Linked DNA regions of Hahella sp. HNIBRBA332. The main gene of each other region encodes a partner of the protein of the gene in region 2 in a complex. Links are inferred from orthologs where the notes say so. Each region holds a gene or a part of one and is shown on either strand. Other genes may lie near its edges. The genes, in order: dnaN and holA.

What was found.
Region 1: the proteins of holA (region 2) and dnaN are in contact, whole or in part, in a cryo-EM structure (PDB 8GIZ), measured with the Escherichia coli proteins. The link is inferred for Hahella sp. HNIBRBA332 from one-to-one orthologs.

What each region holds. Positions count from the first base shown.
Region 1 is NZ_CP132203.1:5,729,692-5,739,127, forward strand. The notes cover bases 6,505-9,436. They hold dnaN (DNA polymerase III subunit beta), read right to left. Parts: upstream 8,557-9,436; coding sequence 7,453-8,556; downstream 6,505-7,452. Other genes in these bases: O5O45_RS25340 (ABC1 kinase family protein), read right to left, coding at 6,505-7,312; dnaA (chromosomal replication initiator protein DnaA), read right to left, coding at 8,659-9,436. Also shown: O5O45_RS25315 (right-handed parallel beta-helix repeat-containing protein), read left to right, coding at 1-987; O5O45_RS25320 (P-loop NTPase family protein), read left to right, coding at 1,185-1,712; gyrB (DNA topoisomerase (ATP-hydrolyzing) subunit B), read right to left, coding at 1,775-4,192; DNA replication/repair protein RecF, read right to left, coding at 4,216-5,343; O5O45_RS25335 (MarC family protein), read right to left, coding at 5,359-5,961; more of O5O45_RS25340, read right to left, coding at 6,035-6,504. UniProt on the Escherichia coli protein: Confers DNA tethering and processivity to DNA polymerases and other proteins. Acts as a clamp, forming a ring around DNA (a reaction catalyzed by the clamp-loading complex) which diffuses in an ATP-independent manner freely and bidirectionally along dsDNA.
Region 2 is NZ_CP132203.1:232,828-242,118, forward strand. What follows is about bases 2,269-5,055. They hold holA (DNA polymerase III subunit delta), read right to left. Parts: upstream 4,277-5,055; coding sequence 3,260-4,276; downstream 2,269-3,259. Other genes in these bases: O5O45_RS01205 (endonuclease), read right to left, coding at 2,269-2,703; O5O45_RS01210 (hypothetical protein), read right to left, coding at 2,887-3,153; O5O45_RS01220 (LPS-assembly lipoprotein LptE), read right to left, coding at 4,286-4,807; leuS (leucine--tRNA ligase), read right to left, coding at 4,812-5,055. Outside these bases: O5O45_RS01200 (acyl-CoA dehydrogenase C-terminal domain-containing protein), read left to right, coding at 123-1,913; more of O5O45_RS01205, read right to left, coding at 2,056-2,268; more of leuS, read right to left, coding at 5,056-7,397; O5O45_RS01230 (zinc ribbon-containing protein), read left to right, coding at 7,648-8,220; lnt (apolipoprotein N-acyltransferase), read right to left, coding at 8,217-9,291. UniProt on the Escherichia coli protein: Part of the beta sliding clamp loading complex, which hydrolyzes ATP to load the beta clamp onto primed DNA to form the DNA replication pre-initiation complex.

The DNA.
Region 1 (9,436 bases), 5.5 Mb from region 2 along the record:
GCAATTGGCGGTCAGTGGCCCGCCGCTGGCTGGCGCGTGGAGAACAATATTGTCAGGCGTTCACATAGTATTGGCATCAGGGCGGGAGCGGAAACCATCATGCGCTACAACCAATCCTACGAGAACGGAGATCTCGGTATCGGCGCCTTGTACGCCATGCATTCGTTAATCGACGGCAATGTCATATATGACAACAACAAAGCGTACATAAACTGGGAATTTGAAGGCGGTGGCGGTAAGTTCCTCAACTCTTACGGACTTCGAATCACCCGTAACTGCGTCTTTAATAATAAAGGCCCAGGGCTATGGAGCGACGTCAGTAACGAGCAAACGATCTATCAGTGGAATATAGTTTTCGACAACCTCTCCGCCGGCCTTTTTCATGAGATCAGTTTCGATGCGAAAATGCTGAACAATCTTGTGGGACGCAACGGCGCTGTTTATGGCGGCCAGTTGTTCTTATCAAACTCTCAGAATGTGGAAGTAAGAGGCAACATTATTGAAGAGCATCCAGATAAAGAGGGCGGAAGCGTAGCTTTAAGTTGGAGTGATCGAGGGGTAGGCAAACGCTTCGACACACGCCTGGTCGACGAAAGGGGAGTGCTGTTGCCTCGTATCGAAGCCCCATGGGAAACACGTCAGAACAAAATCATTGGTAATCGTTTTTATAATTACGGAGAAAGTTACCATGATCTGTTCATCCACATGGACGCCAAGAAGAACGGAGAGCGGGAGTCCATCATGGAAGAGGAAACACTGATCGACCAGAACCAGTATTTTTCCAATAATCCCTCGCCCTATGTATGGAAAATAAACCGCCATTCAAGCGTTACCGGTTCATTTCCACGCTTATCATTCGCCGGACTACAGGAGCTGGGTTTCGAGACTCTGGGACAATTCCAACTGTCTCCACAGGAAGAAATATCCTGGGGCTGTCAGATGATGACCTCTCTTACCAATGGCGAAGACCCTCACGACAGTTGGTAGCTAAACTCAGTTAACCCCCATATGCAAAGCGGCTTGATGTGCCGCTTTTTATTACCCTGACCTGTGTTAACTGTGAATATTTTCGGCATTATAAAAAACCCCGCCACAGCACCTATACGTTTAGTCAGAGAACTTTATAATGTCGCCCCCGCGTTGCTTCACCCCTGTTTAAGCTTTTCTGAATATAAGGAGTGAAGATGAGAATTAACGTAATTGGAACCAGTGGCAGTGGGAAGTCTACCTTCAGTAAAAGGCTGTCAGAAAAGCTCGACATTCCTTATATAGAAATGGACGCCCTGTATTGGGGGCCCGACTGGCGAAATCATCCAGAAGAGATCTTCAGCGCCCGGGTTGCGCAGGCGCTGCAGCAGGAAGACTGGATATTAGACGGTAATTACAACAGCAGAACGCAGCTAAAATGGGAGAGAGTGCAGATAGTCGTTTGGATAGACTACTCTTTCCCGCGCACACTCTTTCAGGCAGTTAAAAGAGCACTGGCCCGTATCATCACAAAAAAGGAACTTTGGGCGGGCACAGGCAATAAAGAATCACTACGCAAGCTGTTCAGCAGGGACTCCATCGTCCTCTGGACCATGACTACCTATAAGAAAAATCGCGAAAGATACCTGTCGATAATGAAAGATCCGCAATATGCTCACATCCGCTTTATTCGGATTCGTTCTCCGAAGGAGATGGAGAGCTGCCTGCTTTCATGGGACGCCTAACAAACGATGGTGAAAAAAGGGCTGCGATTGCAGCCCTTTTTATTACGGAGAGGGGGAGTAGTTTACACGTCCAGGTTCATAACAGACAGAGCGTTGGTCTGAATGAAATCACGACGTGGTTCTACATCATCGCCCATCAAAGTGTTAAAGATCTGATCCGCAGCGATCGCATCTTCGATGGTAACTTTCATCATGCGACGCACAGCAGGGTCCATGGTGGTTTCCCACAACTGCTCAGGGTTCATTTCACCCAGTCCTTTATAGCGCTGGATGTTCAAGCCACGTTGGGCTTCCTTCATCAACCAGACTAATGAGTCGTCAAAGGTCTCGATAGCCTGCGTCTTTTCACCCCGCTTCACATAAGCGCCAGCCTCAACCAGACCGTCCAGTTTTTCGGCCATATCGGCAATGTTGGTGTAAGAGCTGGAGCCAAAGAAGTCCTGGTTGAAGGTGTATTTATAGTCCACACCATGCTGAACCAATTCCACCTGAGGCAAGAACAGGCTTCTTTCCGCATCTTCCACAACACTGATGACGTAGTTGTTGCCAGTGCTGTTGTCATAGCCCAGCTTCTCGTTAAGCAAAGCGACCCAGGCTTCAACGGCGCCTTTATCTTTGAGTTGCTCCTGCGTCAAACGAGGTACATAGAGAAGCTGGTTCAGCACGCCCCTGGGATAGGCTCTGGACATACGTTCAATGACGCCTGTCGCCGTACGGTAATCCGTCACCAGAGTCTCCAGCGCAGTCCCGATAATGGGGGGAGCTTCTGGATTTACAAACAATTGAGTGTTCTCAAGCGCGCTCTGGGTCAGGTACTGCTGAAGCGCTTTCTCATCTTTAACGTACTGCTCCTGCTTGCCTCTTTTCACCTTGTACAGAGGAGGCATTGCAATATAAACGTGGCCGTTCTCAATAATTTCGCGCATCTGTCTGAAGAAGAAGGTCAGCAGCAAAGTACGAATGTGGGAGCCGTCCACGTCCGCATCCGTCATGATGATGATGCTGTGATAGCGCAGCTTGTTCACATCAAACTCTTCACGACCGATTCCGCAACCCAGAGCCGTAATCAGAGTGCCGACTTCAGCGGAAGACAGCATCTTGTCGAAACGGGCCTTTTCCACGTTCAGGATCTTACCTTTCAGTGGCAGAATAGCCTGAGTTTTACGGTCGCGCCCTTGCTTGGCGGAACCACCCGCCGAGTCACCCTCCACTATGTACAGTTCAGACAGAGCAGGATCTTTCTCTTGGCAGTCAGCCAGTTTACCTGGCAATCCGGCGATATCGAGTGCGCCTTTACGACGGGTCATTTCACGGGCTTTTCTGGCCGCTTCCCTAGCGCGAGCCGCGTCGATCATTTTGTTGACTACGTTCTTCGCGTCCTGGGGATTTTCCGCCAGGAAGTCTGCGAAGTGAGTATTCATTTCCTGCTCGACAGCAGTCTTAACTTCAGAGGAAACCAGCTTATCTTTGGTCTGAGAGGAGAACTTAGGATCTGGAACCTTAACGGAAATAATCGCAGTCAAACCTTCGCGAGCATCATCGCCGGAGGTAGCCACCTTAGTCTTTTTCAGCATGCTCTCTTTTTCGATGTAGCTGTTAAGAGAGCGGGTAAGGGCGGCTCTAAAACCAGCCAAGTGGGTGCCGCCGTCACGCTGAGGAATATTGTTGGTAAAGCAGAAAATGTTTTCCTGGAAGGAGTCATTCCACTGCAGTGACACTTCTACAGTGATGCCATCTTCTCTTTCTTTCAGAAAGTGGAAAACTTTGTTAATTGGGTTTTTGGTCTGGTTGAGATACTCAACGAAAGCTCTTAATCCACCCTCATATTCGAAGGTTTCTGTTTTCGCAGAACGCTCATCGTGCAACGTGATCTTAACGCCAGAATTCAAGAAGGCGAGTTCGCGCAGGCGCTTGGCCAGAATATCGTAGTGAAACTCGATATTGTTAAACGTTTCTGCGGAAGGGAAGAAGTGGACTTCCGTACCTGAGCGGTCTGTTTCGCCAACTACAGATAAAGGCGCTTGCGGTACGCCGTGCTTATATACCTGCTCATGAACTTTGTTGTCGCGGCGAATAGTCAGGCGTAGTTCTTTTGAAAGCGCGTTGACTACCGATACACCTACACCGTGCAGACCGCCGGATACTTTGTAGCTGTTGTCGTCGAACTTACCGCCAGCATGCAGCATAGTCATGATAACTTCTGCGGCGGAAACGCCCATTTCTTCGTGGATATCGACGGGGATGCCACGGCCGTCATCGCTAACCGTGATTGATTCATCGGCATGAATCGTGATCTTCACTTCTTTACAGTATCCGGCCAAGGCTTCGTCGATAGAGTTATCAACTACCTCGAACACCATGTGGTGAAGACCGGTGCCATCGTCAGTGTCGCCAATGTACATACCTGGACGCTTTCTTACCGCATCCAGGCCTTTTAACACTTTGATGCTTGAGGAATCATAATTTCCCGATGAGGACATATATCTCTCCTAACCGTCACACGCTAATTGTGGACTTTGGTGACAGCACCCTGTTCCACGTGAAACATTTGCGTGTCGTATTCTTGATTAAAATGGCCGAACAAATATTCTGACTGCTGTTTGTCCAGGACCGTCACAAACACCTGGGCCCCTTTCTCCAACATTCTCGTTAACAGTGTTACCTGATTTCCGGTATCCAGCTCCGCTCCAACATCATCAATCAGCACAATGGGCCTTTGATTTGTCCGCCGCCGTAATATTTCCAATTGTGATAAGTACAGGTGAGTTATCAGAGTCTTCTGTTGACCTCTCGATAACACTTCCTTCGCGTGAACCCCACCGACCTTTACTTTAATATCCGCCCGGTGCGGGCCTAGAGTCGTAAATCCTTTTTTTACGTCGCTTTCGACTGACGAAGCCAATTGCTCCATGTGATTGACATCATTCTGATACCAGCCGTTGCTAAGCGTAATCGTCAGCTTGTCGCCAATATCCCTGGTTTGTTCACTGGACTCTTTCAGAGATTCGATGAGAATTTCTTTCAACTCAGCGAAATAAGCGTCTCTATAGCGGCTTATCTCGTCTGAATACGCTACGTATTGATTGTCCCATGCACTTAACTCAGAACGGCTAATATTACCACTTTTCAGCAATTTATTCCTTTGCAATAGCAATTTGCGCCAGTTCTGCCAAACCACTTTGAATTGGTGTTCCACGTGAAACACTCCCCAGTCGACAAAGCGCCTTCGCTCTCCAGGACCTCCGTTAATAAACCCAAAGGTATCGGGAGTGACAATCAATATAGGAAGGGCCGCCGCCAGCTCGGACAAGGTCCTGGCGCTCTCGCCATTGATCCTGACCCTTGTCAGCTTGCCTGTCTTCTGGCGGCTAACACCAATGCGGAATGACTTGCCTGCATCTTCATTAACGGCCTCGCCAAAACAGACCATTTCATCGGACAGATGTGAAACAGCGTAATCCAGTTCTTTAGTGCGAAATGACGCACCCCGTCCCAGCAGGTAAACGCCTTCCAAAAGACTACTTTTTCCACTTCCGTTATTCCCGTGAAATAACAGTAATCTCGCAGAGGTATCCAACTTTAGACTGGAGATATTACGCAAGTTGGTGAATGCAATACGGCTAAGACCCATACAAACAGTCCAGCGTCAGGATACGTGGGTCAATTTAGTCAATAGAGGCTGTAAACCAGTCAGGAACATCTCCACCGAAACCGCGATCAACAGCATCCCCATCAGACGCTCTATGGCGATGATGCCTCGCTTACGGAGTACCTTATACAAAAAGGTGGAACTCATCAGTGTGACCGCAGTGACAGACCAGGCTAGTAATACCACGATCGACCAATCCATCATTCTTTCCGGTTCCCGGGTGGAAATCAGAATCAGCGTCGCCAACGCCGAAGGGCCCGCCACAAAGGGGATTGCCAAAGGCACGATAAAAGGCTCGCCATCGGGAAGATCTTCAAGCCATTCCCTTTTGGCGGGAAAAATCATGCGCAATGCGATGATAAACAACACAATAGCGCCTGCGATGCCCACAGACTCCTTGCTCAGGCTGAATATCTTGAGCAAATACTGTCCACAGTATAAAAACACCAACAGAATCGCCAAAGCGATCAACAACTCTCTGAACAATACTTTCTTTCTTCTCTTGACGTCTACACGCTCAAGAATACTCAAGAACAAAGGAATATTTCCCAATGGGTCCATGACCACGATTAACAAGGTCAACGCGGATACGATATCCATCAACTTCCCCTTAAACAAAAAAAACCTAACACAACAATGTGCTAGGTTCTTTAACTACGCAAGTGAACCACCGTTATTGGATCAGGCTGAGCCTTTCGTCCATAAACATATCCAGTTCTGGCGCCAGTACATGTACATAACGGTCAAAATATAAAAATTGTTTTAGCAACAATGCAAACTCTCTGGGAAAGTGCAAACCGTGCTGCTCCCCAATTTTCACCAGATCCATCAGAATATTGTTAACTTCATCATCGCCAGTCTGCTGGTCGTAATATGTCGGCGGCATATCTGGCGTCATCGCATCCATCTTCTTGTAAACGTTTGCGATATCCGCCGCCAGATCATCCACGCTTAATTGAGTCTTCGTGATGCCAATTCGCGACATGGCGTCAGCCATGCCGTGGAAATTCCCCATCATTATCGCCGTGATGAAGTCAGACACCGCCTGCCAGGTTCCGGCGCCAATGCGGCCCACAATGCCGAAGTCGATAAATCCGATGCGGCCATCTTCCAGCACCATCAGGTTGCCAGCGTGAACATCCGCATGAAAGAAGTCGCACTGGGTCAAACTGGCGAACCAGGTATTCATCGCTGTGATCAGCGTCTTTTCCGGATCCGGGCAATATTTGCGAATCGTTTCCAGATCTGTCAGAGGCACGCCATAAAAACGCTCCATGGTTAAAACCCGCATGGTGCTGGCTTGCTCATATACCGTGGGCACAACCGCTTGATCATTGCCGCTATTCGCCAGAAACTCTCTAAACTCCTTGAGATTGACTGCCTCCTGATAGAAGTCACATTCCTCCATCATGGTTCGCTGAATCTCTTCCACAATGCCCGATAGTGAGGTCCAAGACAGCTTTGGCGCCAAATATTCAACCACACGCGCCGCAACATACAAAAAATTCAAATCCGTCAGCAGGACATTGCGAACGCCGGGCTTCTGCACCTTAATGACCACATCTTCTCCCGTCACCAGACGGGCGGCGTGAACCTGAGCGATGGATGCGGAAGCCAACGGTTTAGTATCGATATGCGAATATATCGACTGCAGCGGCCGCTTGAATTCTTCCTTCAGGATTTTCTCAATTTGCGAGTAGGGCAGCGGCTTGGTTTTATCCAAACACAGTTGAAACTCTTCAACATAATCTGCTGGGAAAAACGTTGGTGAGCTGGCGATAAATTGGCCCAGCTTAATATAAGTAGCGCCCAGCTCTTCAAAAGTCTGTCGCAAAAGCCTTGGCGCAGGTGCGCGATTTCCCTTCAGCCAGCCAAGGCCAACCTTGGATATGACTGCCGCCGTTTGACCAATCCTGGCGGCTCCCTTTACTGCGTTAACAATTTTTCCCATAAGCTTTTCCACTCTCTCTGAGATTCAAACTCTGTCTGCATTCAGGGGCGATTCATCCTTGCCGAACGTCATACTCAAGTGGGCGACGCGCCGCGACCTTTCGAACTCAAACAGGTTCACGGCGCTGTCAGTTTGCCTGACTATAGCCTCATAGGCATGACGACATACACAGCATCTCTGGTATCAACGCCTTCCACCAACGCGCTGCTATTCGCATTGGAAAGCGTCACTTTGACCTGCTCATCGTCCAGTGCGTTAAGCACGTCAATCAGGTAGCCCACGTTGAAGCCAATTTGCAAAGCTTCATGCGGGTATTCCACTTCCAGGCTATCCTCCGCCTCTTCCTGATCCGGGTTATTCGCAAATACTTTCAACAGGCCGTCTTCGAACTGCAGGCGAACGCCCCGAATACTTTCGTGTGACAAAATACTCGCGCGCGACAAAACGCCTTTCAACAGGACCCTGTCTGCGATCATCACCTTATCCCCAGATCTTGGGATAACTCTTTGATAATCAGGGAATTTTCCATCGATTAACTTAGAGGTGAAAGTAAAATGCCCTACGCTGGCCCGCACATGATTATCGCCGAATACCAGGGTACAGGACTCATCTGTATCACTAAGAAGACGGCCCAGCTCTAAAATCCCCTTACGAGGCACGATAGGTTGTCGCTTTTCACTAACGCCGGTTTGCAGGGACACATTGGCGAGGGCGAGACGATGGCCATCGGTTGCGACAGCGCGCAGGCCCTGCTCATCCAATTCCATCAACATGCCATTTAAATAATAACGAACATCCTGCTGGGCCATGGCGAAGGAGGTTGCATCAATCAATCGCTTAAGCTCTCTTTGCGGCAACGTGACTTTCACGCTTTCAGGTTCTTCCTCCACATTGGGGAAGTGCTCCGCAGGCAATGTAGACAATATGAAATGACTGCTGCCATAGCGTACGTTCAAACGCCCGTCTTTCAGCTCAATACCAATCGCTGCGCCTTCGGGTAGGGCGCGGCAGATATCTGTGAACTTCTTTGCGGGAACGGTGATTCTGGATTCATGCTCAATGTTTACGTCGCTAATTTCCGCGACCAGCTCCACTTCCATATTTGTGCCGGTGATAACCAGCTTTCCGTCTCTGGCGTCAAGCAATACGTTGGCGAGCACAGGCATCGTCTGGCGTTTTTCAACCACCCCAGAAATCATTTGCAATGACGTGACAAGCGCCTCTCTGGTTATAGTGAGCTTCATGTAATATCCCGTTTCTATAAACTCTTAAATCACTGAAAATATCGCTATTTTAAACTAAATTTTTTTGTCGCCATCAATCTGGCGGCGCATGCCTCAACCTAACTAGCTGGTTAACATGCGCATAAAATTCTGATAATCGTCCCGCAGAGTGGGATCGCTTTGCTGAAGTTCAATCATTACCTTACAGGCATGCAAAACGGTAGTGTGGTCCCGCCCCCCAAACGCTTCGCCGATTTCAGGCAAACTGTGATTGGTCAATTCCTTAGCCAGCGCCATAGCCATCTGTCTTGGACGGGTAATTGAGCGGGTGCGACGTTTTGACAAAATATCCGCAACGCGGATTTTGTAATATTCAGCCACCGTTCTCTGGATATTATCAATACTGACCTGCTTCTCATGCAGCGCCAGCAGATCCTTCAAACATTCGCGAATAAACGCCGGCGTGATCTCCTGCCCAGTGAAGTGCGCATTGGCAATCACCAACTTCAATGCGCCTTCCAATTCTCGAACGTTAGAGCGGATTTTTTGCGCAATGAAGAAAGCGGATTCACTGCTCAGGTGAACATTCGCCTGCTCCGCCTTTTTCATCAAAATCGCCACCCGGGTCTCCAACTCAGGCGGCTCGACCATCACCGTCAGCCCCCAACCGAAGCGAGACTTCAGACGTTCTTCCATATGGTCGATCTCTTTTGGATAGCGGTCACAGGTCAGAATCATCTGCTGACCACCTTCCAACAAGGCATTAAAGGTATGGAAAAACTCTTCCTGGGAACGTTCTTTACGTGCGAAGAACTGAATATCATCAATCAGCAGCGCATCAACAGATCGATACAGGCGCTTGAAGTCGTTGAAAGCATTCAGCTGTAATGCTTTCACCATA
Region 2 (9,291 bases):
TTTTACATACTGGTGCGAACCGGTATGTAGCCGGATTCGTAATAGCCAGATAATAGCGCGACAATAAGCACAAACAGAAAGACATTCATTCAGACAAAGCGATTTAGCTCGAGGGAGTAACCATGGCTGATTATTCTGCGCCGCTTCGTGACATGCAGTTTCTACTCAAAGAAGTGTTTGAAGCCGATAAACTTTGGCTCAGTTTGCCGGGCGCGCGCGACACTGTTGACCCGGATACTGCGGACGCCATATTGGAGGAGGCCGCTAAAATAGCGTCTTCTTTGCTGGCGCCTCTCAATCGGAGCGGAGATGAAGAAGGTTGCCAATGGAATGAGGGAGTAGTTACCACGCCAAAAGGCTTCCAGGAGGCTTACCGCACGTTTATTGAAGGCGGTTGGTGTGGGTTGGGCGGTAACCCTGACTTCGGTGGTATGGGTATGCCGAAGATGCTGGGCGCCCAAGTTGAAGAGATGGTGCAGTCCGCAAATATTTCTTTTGGCCTGTATCCTATGCTGACGGCGGGCGCTTGTTTGGCGATTGATGCTCACGCAAGCGAAGAGCTCAAGCAAACTTATCTGCCTAACTTGTATTCCGGCGTATGGGCCGGCTCTATGTGTTTGACCGAGCCGCACTCCGGCACGGACCTTGGCATTATCAGAACCAAGGCTGAACCCAATGGCGACGGCTCTTACGCCATCTCCGGCACCAAGATTTTCATTACTGGCGGCGAGCATGATCTGAGTGAAAACATCATTCACTTGGTTTTGGCGAAATTGCCTGATGCTCCAGCAGGTTCAAGAGGCATTTCTCTGTTCCTGGTGCCTAAGTTCAAGGTGACGGAAGACGGTGGCGTGGGCGAGCGTAATGCGGTGTCTTGCGGCTCAATCGAGCACAAGATGGGTATCAAGGCTTCGGCTACCTGCGTCATGAACTTTGACGGCGCGCAGGGTTGGTTGGTCGGCGAGCCGAATAAAGGTTTGGCTTGTATGTTCACCATGATGAACTACGAGCGCCTTGGTGTTGGCGTGCAAGGTTTGGCGGCGGCTGAACGTTCATATCAAAATGCGGTTGAGTATGCGAAAGACCGTATTCAGGGGCGCTCCGCCACAGGCGTGGTCGCCAAGGACAAAGCCGCTGATCCTATTATTGTGCATCCAGATGTGCGTCGGATGTTAATGACCATGCGCGCTCTGATTGAAGGCAGCCGGGCGTTCTCCACCTATGTGGCGAAGTATCTGGATATCTCCAAATACTCTGACGACGCCGCTGCGAAGCAGCACGCTGAAGCGATGGTTGCTCTGTTGACGCCGGTCGCCAAGGCGTTTTTGACGGATCGCGGCCTGGATAGCACCGTGCTTGGTCAGCAGGTGTTTGGCGGCCATGGCTATATTCGCGAATGGGGGCAGGAGCAGTTGGTGCGCGATGTGCGCATTGCGCAGATATACGAAGGCACTAACGGTATTCAGGCGCTTGACCTTATGGGGCGTAAAGTGGCCATGAACGGCGGTAAATTCGTTGAGTTATATGCTGGCGAAGTGGCCGACTTTATTGAAGCCAATCGCGATCACAGCGAACTGCAGGAGTTCGTAGAGCCGCTGGCGGCTGTCTTTGAGCGCTTATCAGATGTGACGGAGTATGTGCTGGAGACGGTTGAGCACGATCCTAACGCTGTAGGCGCAGCCAGTGTCGAATACCTGGACCTTTTCGGATATGTTGCATTTGCTCACGTTTGGGCAATGATGGCGAAAGTGGCGATTGAGAAGCAAGCTGGCGATAGCTCTGGTTTCTATGACGCCAAGCTGAAAACCGCTCGCTTTTACTTCCGTCGACTCCTGCCGCGTACAGTTTCTCTGGCGGAGTCCATCAAGTCCGGTAGCGGCGATATGATGGCGCTGGATGTAGAGCAGTTCTAAGCCGCTCTGAGGAATAACCTGTCTAGTCCTGAAATAGGCGTCAACTCTATTCAGGATGGGTCAACCTTAAAAGAAAAAGCCCGCAATGCGGGCTTTTTTGTGGTCGTCTGATTTCAAACATGCGTTCTGCTGTAGAGAAAAGTCAGCGGTTCAGCATGACTTGGTCGGCGGACTCGGGATGTGTGATAAAGGGGTTGCTGTTGCCTTGCAGTTCGCGAATCTGCATATCTCGTGCTATCTCCTCGGGAGTGGGAGGGTCGGCGCGGGACCAGCGTTTCAGTTGGTCCAGATTGCCGTATAAAGGCAGATTGTAGGTGGTGTGCATATAAAGAAGGCTTCGGGCGATGTCGCCTTTTATATCGTCAGGAGGGTCAATAATGCCGAATACCTGACGAATGCCGCACTCATTGGCTTTGACTTCATTGCCTAACTCTTCGAATTTGGCTGCGCGGCGCTCCAGTTCAAAGCGTGCGTCTTCTGGATAGATGTTATGCAGATCAGAGGCCATACGGCGATATTCCTCGTTGTTCTCTCTGCATTGTCGAGGTGTGCCGCACTCCAGGTTGTCTCTGATCCAAAGTGTCGAGTAGATGTAGCTTTCGGTGACCAGGATGCTTTTTTTGGTAAATTCTTTTTTACAAAAGAAAGTCTTGCCGCCATCTGCGTACAGTTTGCCCCAGAATTCTTCCTTGAGTGTCTGTTTGGGGTCATTGAATTTGGTTTGGGCATGGGTGACGTTAAGCAAGCCCGCCATGAAAACACCAAGTAGGACGGTGACTGTGTTCCTCATTTGCGGATCCGTAATCTGATTGTTTTTATTCGGTGATACGCAGGGCCGCTGACATGGTCAGGGCTAAGCGGACCCATTTACACCTATATTACAAATTGTCAGCAAAGTACAGTGTAAACAGGGCCGCTTCTGATGATAGGAAGTCGGTGGTGACTGAGTGGAGGGCGTTAACCCTGAACTAGGTTACTTGAGACGATCTTTTATTCGTTTGTAGCCACTACGTAACTCTTCGCCCATTTTTTTTGCGGTTTCACTGACTTCCTTGCCGGTTTGGCCCGCTTCCTGGCCCGCCTGCTGTAGTTTGCCGACAAACTTATCCCACTCTTTTTCAAGATCCTCCCACTCGTCCCGGACTTCCGCCTTGGCTAGATTCAGCTGTAGCCGTAACTCGTCCCTTTCCTGTTTGAGTGAGTCTTTTAGTCTTTTGATCTCGTCTTGCAGTGTGCTCATGCTTCATCTCTCCCGATGATTTAAGTTCCATTAATCATAGACAGCAATGGCGTTAAATGGTTGATCTGCATCAACCTGTGGTGGCTTTTCAGTGATGGGTATTCGGTCAGGACGCAGATAATCCTGCGCCCGCCAGCTCCAATGCAGCGTAAGTCAGGGTAGACCAAACAGGCGTGCTATCCAAGCCCTTTATGGATCTATCAGCGGTCTGGCAGGCCTGGTGAATATTTCGAAGTCGGGCGGCGTTAAAGCGAGGGATGAAGCGTTTGTACAGGACCCAGCGATTCTTGAAAACCCTTTCTTTCTGTAACGCCTGCTCCAGGCCCTGGGAGGTTTGCGAGTGCTTGTAGAGTTTGGCGATCAGGCGCACTTCACGGGCTAATGACCAAAGCACTATGGTGGGTTCGAAGGACTCCGCTTGCAGCGTTTGCAGGACTTTCAGCGCCTGCTTCGGGTTTCGCTCCAGACAGGCGTCCACCAGATTAAATACGGTGAACTTGTTGCTGTTGGATATTCCGCGCAGGACTTGCTCTTCGTCCAGATTGGCGTCGTCGGACAATAGACGCAGTTTCTCCATCTCCTGCCGGGCCGCCAGTAAATTGCCCTCAACATGGTCGCATAATGCCTTTACAGCGCCGGATGTAGGAGTGAATCCTAATTTGTGCAGGCGCTGATTTATCCAGTTGGGTAATTGATCATGGCTGATCGGCCATACCTGGACGTGAAGGCTGTGTGTTTCAATTGACTTGAACCATTTTGTATTAAGGGTAGAGGACTCAATGCGATCGCTGATGATCAGCATCAGGCAGTCTTCGGGTGGGTTTTCGCTAAAGGCGGCGAGACGCTTTTTTCCACCATCGTTTGGCAAGCTATCCAGATGAATTTCCAGCAGCTTTTTTTCGCCGAAGAGGGAGAAAGACTGGGTGTGCTCATCAAGAGCGCTCCAGTCAAAGTTCTTGGGCGTGTGAAAGACGATACGCTCGCTAAACCCTTGCTTACGGCTGTAGGCGCGAATCTCGTCACAGGCTTCCTGGCGCAACAGCGGTTCATCTCCGCTCACCACAAAAACGGCGGGGGGATGTTTGTTCAGGTTGCTTTGCAGCTGCTCCGGTTTAATGCGCATGAGAAAGGCTCAGTTCGCCGCCGGTGTTGAAGCTCGCTCGCTATATACCGCCAGACGATTGAGTATTTCTGTGGCGAGAAGCTTGTCCAGATCGTCGCGGATGCTGTTCTCTTCCTTTTCTTTGCCAAGCACGCTGAGCTTGTCATATTGGTAAGACTGGAACTGCTGTAGCGACGTTGGCTGAATCAACGGCTCGCCCTGTGCGTCGTTCAGGCTGAAAGTGACTTTGCGGGAAAGCTCATACTCTGCGGCATTGGCGCTGCTGTCCAGACTCACGGCGCGGCGGCTGTTTTCAACGCCCCCTATCGCCAGGGTGGGAGCGTCCGTCCCTCCATCGCTGACTTGGACGGAGGCTTGCAACAAGCGATCGCGAACTTGTCCGCAGAGCACTCTGGCGTCGCCCTCCGGGCAGCTCAAGTTGAGCGCCTGGAGGGAAGGGGGGAGTTCCATCTGGCCGCGCAGGTGAAAGCCGCAGCCGCTGATGAGGAGGCTGGCCGCCCCCGCCAGGAGTAGTCTTATACCGGTTCGCATCGCTTTACTTCACCACGATGTTGACCAGTTTCCCTGGTACAACAATGACTTTAACAACGGTCTTGTCTTCCATGAAGCGCTGAACGTTTTCATCATCGAACGCCAGTTTCTCAAGCTCATCTTTACTGGCGCTTGCCGCCGCCTGAATACGTGCGCGCAATTTTCCGTTCACCTGAACGACCAGCTCGATGCTGTCTTTCTCCAGCGCTTTTTCATCCAGTTTCGGCCAGGGAGCGTTCATGACGATGTCCTCATGTCCCAGCTCGCGCCACAATCCGTGGCTGATGTGGGGGACAATCGGAGCCAGTACTAATACCGCCGTCTCCAGCGCTTCCTGCACAACCGCCAAGCCTTGGGGAGAGTCGTCTTCGAAGCGACTTAATTCGTTCAATAACTCCATTACCATAGCGATGCCGGTGTTAATCGCCATGCGCTGATTAAACTCATCCGTCATCTTCTTGATGGTTTCATGAGTCTTCCGGCGTAGTGTGCGCTGGGTGTCGTTCAACTCAGCCACATTCAGGGGCGCGATCCCTTTCTTCTCAACGTGAGTGTGGACCAGTTTCCACAGACGGCGCAGGAATCGATGCTGTCCTTCAACGCCGGATTCTGACCACTCCAGAGATTGCTCCGGCGGCGCTGCGAACATCGTGAACAAGCGAACAGTGTCGGCGCCGTACTTATCAATCAACTCTTGCGGGTCAACACCGTTGTTCTTGGACTTGGACATTTTTTCCTTCGGTCCAATGATGACAGGCTGGCCATCTTCGATCAGGAAAGCCTTTGCCTGATTACTCTGCGTGTCGATCTCAACGCGGACATCCTTAGGGTTAAAATAGGTTTTCTTACCGGACGGGTCTTCGCGATAGAAGGTTTCCGCGATCACCATGCCTTGACACAGCAACTTCTTGAACGGTTCGTCGCTGTCCACCAAACCTTCGTCACGCAACAATTTGTGGAAGAAGCGTGAGTACAGCAAGTGCAGAATGGCGTGCTCGATCCCGCCTACGTAGTAGTCTACAGGCAGCCAGTAGTTGGCGGCCGCAGGATCCAACATGGCGGACTCCAGGTTGGGGCAGCAGAAGCGCGCGTAATACCAGGAAGACTCCATAAAGGTGTCGAAGGTGTCGGTTTCCTGGGTGGCGGGCTGGCCGTTGTAACTGCGTTTGCTCCAGTTGGGATCGGCTTTAATGGGGGATTTGACGCCATCCATTTCCACGTCTTCCGGCAGCCTTACGGGAAGGTCTTCCAGAGGTACGGGAACTTCTGTTCCATCTTCCAATGTCATCATGGGGATGGGGGCGCCCCAGTAACGCTGACGGGATACGCCCCAATCCCGCAGACGATAGTTGATTTTTTTCTCGCCGATTCCCATGGCGGTCAACTTTGCAGCAACCGCATCGAAAGCTTCCTGAGAGGTCATGCCGGTAAACTCACCGGAGTTGACCAGGATGCCCTTTTCAGTAATGGCTTTTTCCTGAATATCCATCTCGTCGGCGTCGATGACGGAAATAACCTGCTTGATGGGCAAGCCATATTTCAGCGCAAACTCGTGGTCGCGTTCATCGTGACCAGGAACTGACATGACTGCGCCTGAACCGTAGTCCATCAAAACAAAGTTAGCGACCCAAATGGGCGCAGGTTCGTTTGTAAGCGGGTGAATAACGAAAAAGCCAGTGTCCATGCCGCGCTTTTCCATCGTGGCCATGTCCGCTTCCGCGACTTTGGTGTTTTTGCACTCGTCCAGGAACTTCGCCAGCTCAGGATTATTGGCGGCGGCTTCCAGCGCTAACGGGTGTTGTGGTGCGATAGCGACGTAAGTCACGCCCATAATGGTGTCAGGGCGTGTGGTGTATACCAGCAGGTCGCCATCGTGGTCTTTCAGCTTGAAGTGGAACTCAACCCCTTCAGACTTGTTGATCCAGTTGCGCTGCATGGTTTTGACCTGTTCGGGCCAATTCTCCAGCTTGTCCAGATCATTGAGCAGTTGTTCGGCGTAATCCGTGATCTTAATGAACCATTGCGGGATTTCGCGACGCTCTACAACGGCCCCGGAGCGCCAGCCCCTGCCGTCGATAACCTGCTCATTGGCTAATACTGTTTCGTCCACCGGATCCCAGTTGACCGTGGACATTTTTTTGTAGACCAGCCCTTTTTCGTAAAGGCGGGTGAAGAACCATTGCTCCCATTTGTAATATTCAGGGCGGCAAGTGGCCAACTCGCGATTCCAGTCATAACCGAAGCCCAACAGCTTCAACTGGTTTTTCATGTAGGCGATGTTTTCGTAAGTCCACTTGGCCGGCGCGACGTTGTTTTTCAACGCGGCGTTTTCCGCCGGCAGACCGAATGCGTCCCAGCCCATGGGCTGGAGAACGTTCTTACCCTGCATCCGCTGGTAGCGGGAGATGACGTCGCCGATGGTGTAGTTACGGACATGTCCCATGTGGAGCTTGCCGCTGGGGTAGGGGAACATGGATAGGCAGTAGAACTTCTCTTTGCCTGGCTCCTCGTCCACTTTGAATGCATCGGTTTCTTCCCAGAACTTTTGCGCTTCCTGCTCAACTTTTTTCGGGTGGTACAGTTCTTCCATCGGTCGTCTTTTTTCGCCTGATCGCTTTAATTAAGGTTTATCGCCCCGGATCAAAAACGTCGGCTTGCAAGCGTGACATAATCCTTACTGATGGACTCTGCGTTGGCAAGGCGCTGGGGCGTGTAAACACAATGGGTTAATGGCGGACTTTCCGCCATGAAAGCCGTTTATTCTAACCTAATAGTGTTGACTACAGATAGGGTTGGAGTAGGGTTGAAAACAAGATCTCGCATATCCGGGAGGTTAAGGTATGAAGCAGGAGGATAAAGCGCCTGAACATGTCGTGCAGGCGTACAACAATATTCTGCAGCGCGTTGAGAAATCTCTCGCTGATGTTGAAGTGAAGACATGGGAGGCCGTTAAGCAGGAGATTGATCAGGCTGTTGAGTTTGAGCAGGGGCTGGCGAAACTGACCAAGGAGGAATGGAACCTCCTGGAAGCCTACGTCAAACGCGACATGAAAGAGCTTTACCACTTTGTTGCAGAAACTGGTAAAGGGTTGCGTGAGTGGTTGCGGTTTGACCTTGACCTGATTGAGCAACGCATCGGCGGCGCACTCTTATCTATCGCAGATAAAACCCTGGTGGATTTGGAAAAGCTGGACTATCAACTGCACCATGATCCGGGAACTTATGTTGCAGGAGAGGTCGCTTGCCCTGGCGTACTAAAATGCGACCAGTGCGGCAAGATGGTTTGTTTGGTGGAAACCTCGCATATCGACAGCTGTCACCGGTGTCAGGGTATTTATTTTCAGCGCCTTACTTCCCGATGGCCATACGAGCCGGAGCTTGAGGGAGAGGGGGATGAGGAAGGCAGGGGCTAGCCTGCCTGCTCCATCGCGACGGCGGGCGCCTCGTTCTGCTCGCGCCGTCCCCACATCAAAGCGCCGGCCAGTATGAGGGCTGCGATGATCAGGATTGGCCAGGATCCCAGACGGGAGAACGGCGTGGCCCCGTGACGCAGCTCCACCGTTCCGCTCAAAGTGGTCGCCTGGAACTGCGGCGCCCGGGAGGCGAGGCGGCCGTGTGGATCGATAATGGCGGTAATGCCGTTGTTGGTGGAGCGCAGCATGAACTTGTCATTCTCCAGTGCTCTCATCTGTGCGATCTGGAGATGCTGATGCGGTCCGATGGATGCGCCGAACCAGCTATCATTGCTAACGGTCACCAACAGCTCAGGTTGTTGCGCCAGCTCTGCGACAAAGTCTGGGTACACGACCTCATAGCAGATGAAAGGCATCAGGGTTGCGTCCCGGAAACGGATCGGGGCCTGTGTTGGTGAACCTTTTTGCATGCTGGACATGGGCAAATTGAAGAAGTCGATGAGCCCGCGAAGCCATGACTCCAAGGGGACGTATTCGCCAAAGGGCACCAGTTTTTGCTTGTTGTATGAGCCTTCGCCCTGGCCGAGTGCAATAAAGCTGTTGTAAACATTTATCCTGGCGTTTTCGCCTCTGTCCGCGCTAAGAATGCCCATCATCAAGGCGGCGCTGTTTTCCTTGGCTTGCTTGTCCAGTTGTTTAAGTAGCGGTCCCGCCTGGCTGCTGAAATAAGGGAGTGCGGTTTCTGGCCAAATAATCAGGTCGCTGTCCCAGAGTGGTTCGGTGAGAGCCAGATAAGTCTCTGTAATCACATCACGATTCTCGCGAAGCCATTTAACTTCCTGCGCAATGTTCGCCTGTACCATGCTGACCTGAATGGGTTCACCTCGTGGAGTCGTCCATTCAATTTGCTGTAATAAGGCCCCGCCACCCCAGGCTCCGACGATTAACGTTGCGGCGTAGGCGAGGGTGGTCAAAGATTTACGGTTACGATAGCTGAGGTTTAAGGCGTGGCAGGTCAACCACAACAAAAAGGCCACGCCATAGACGCCCAGTATTGGCGCCCAGCCAGCC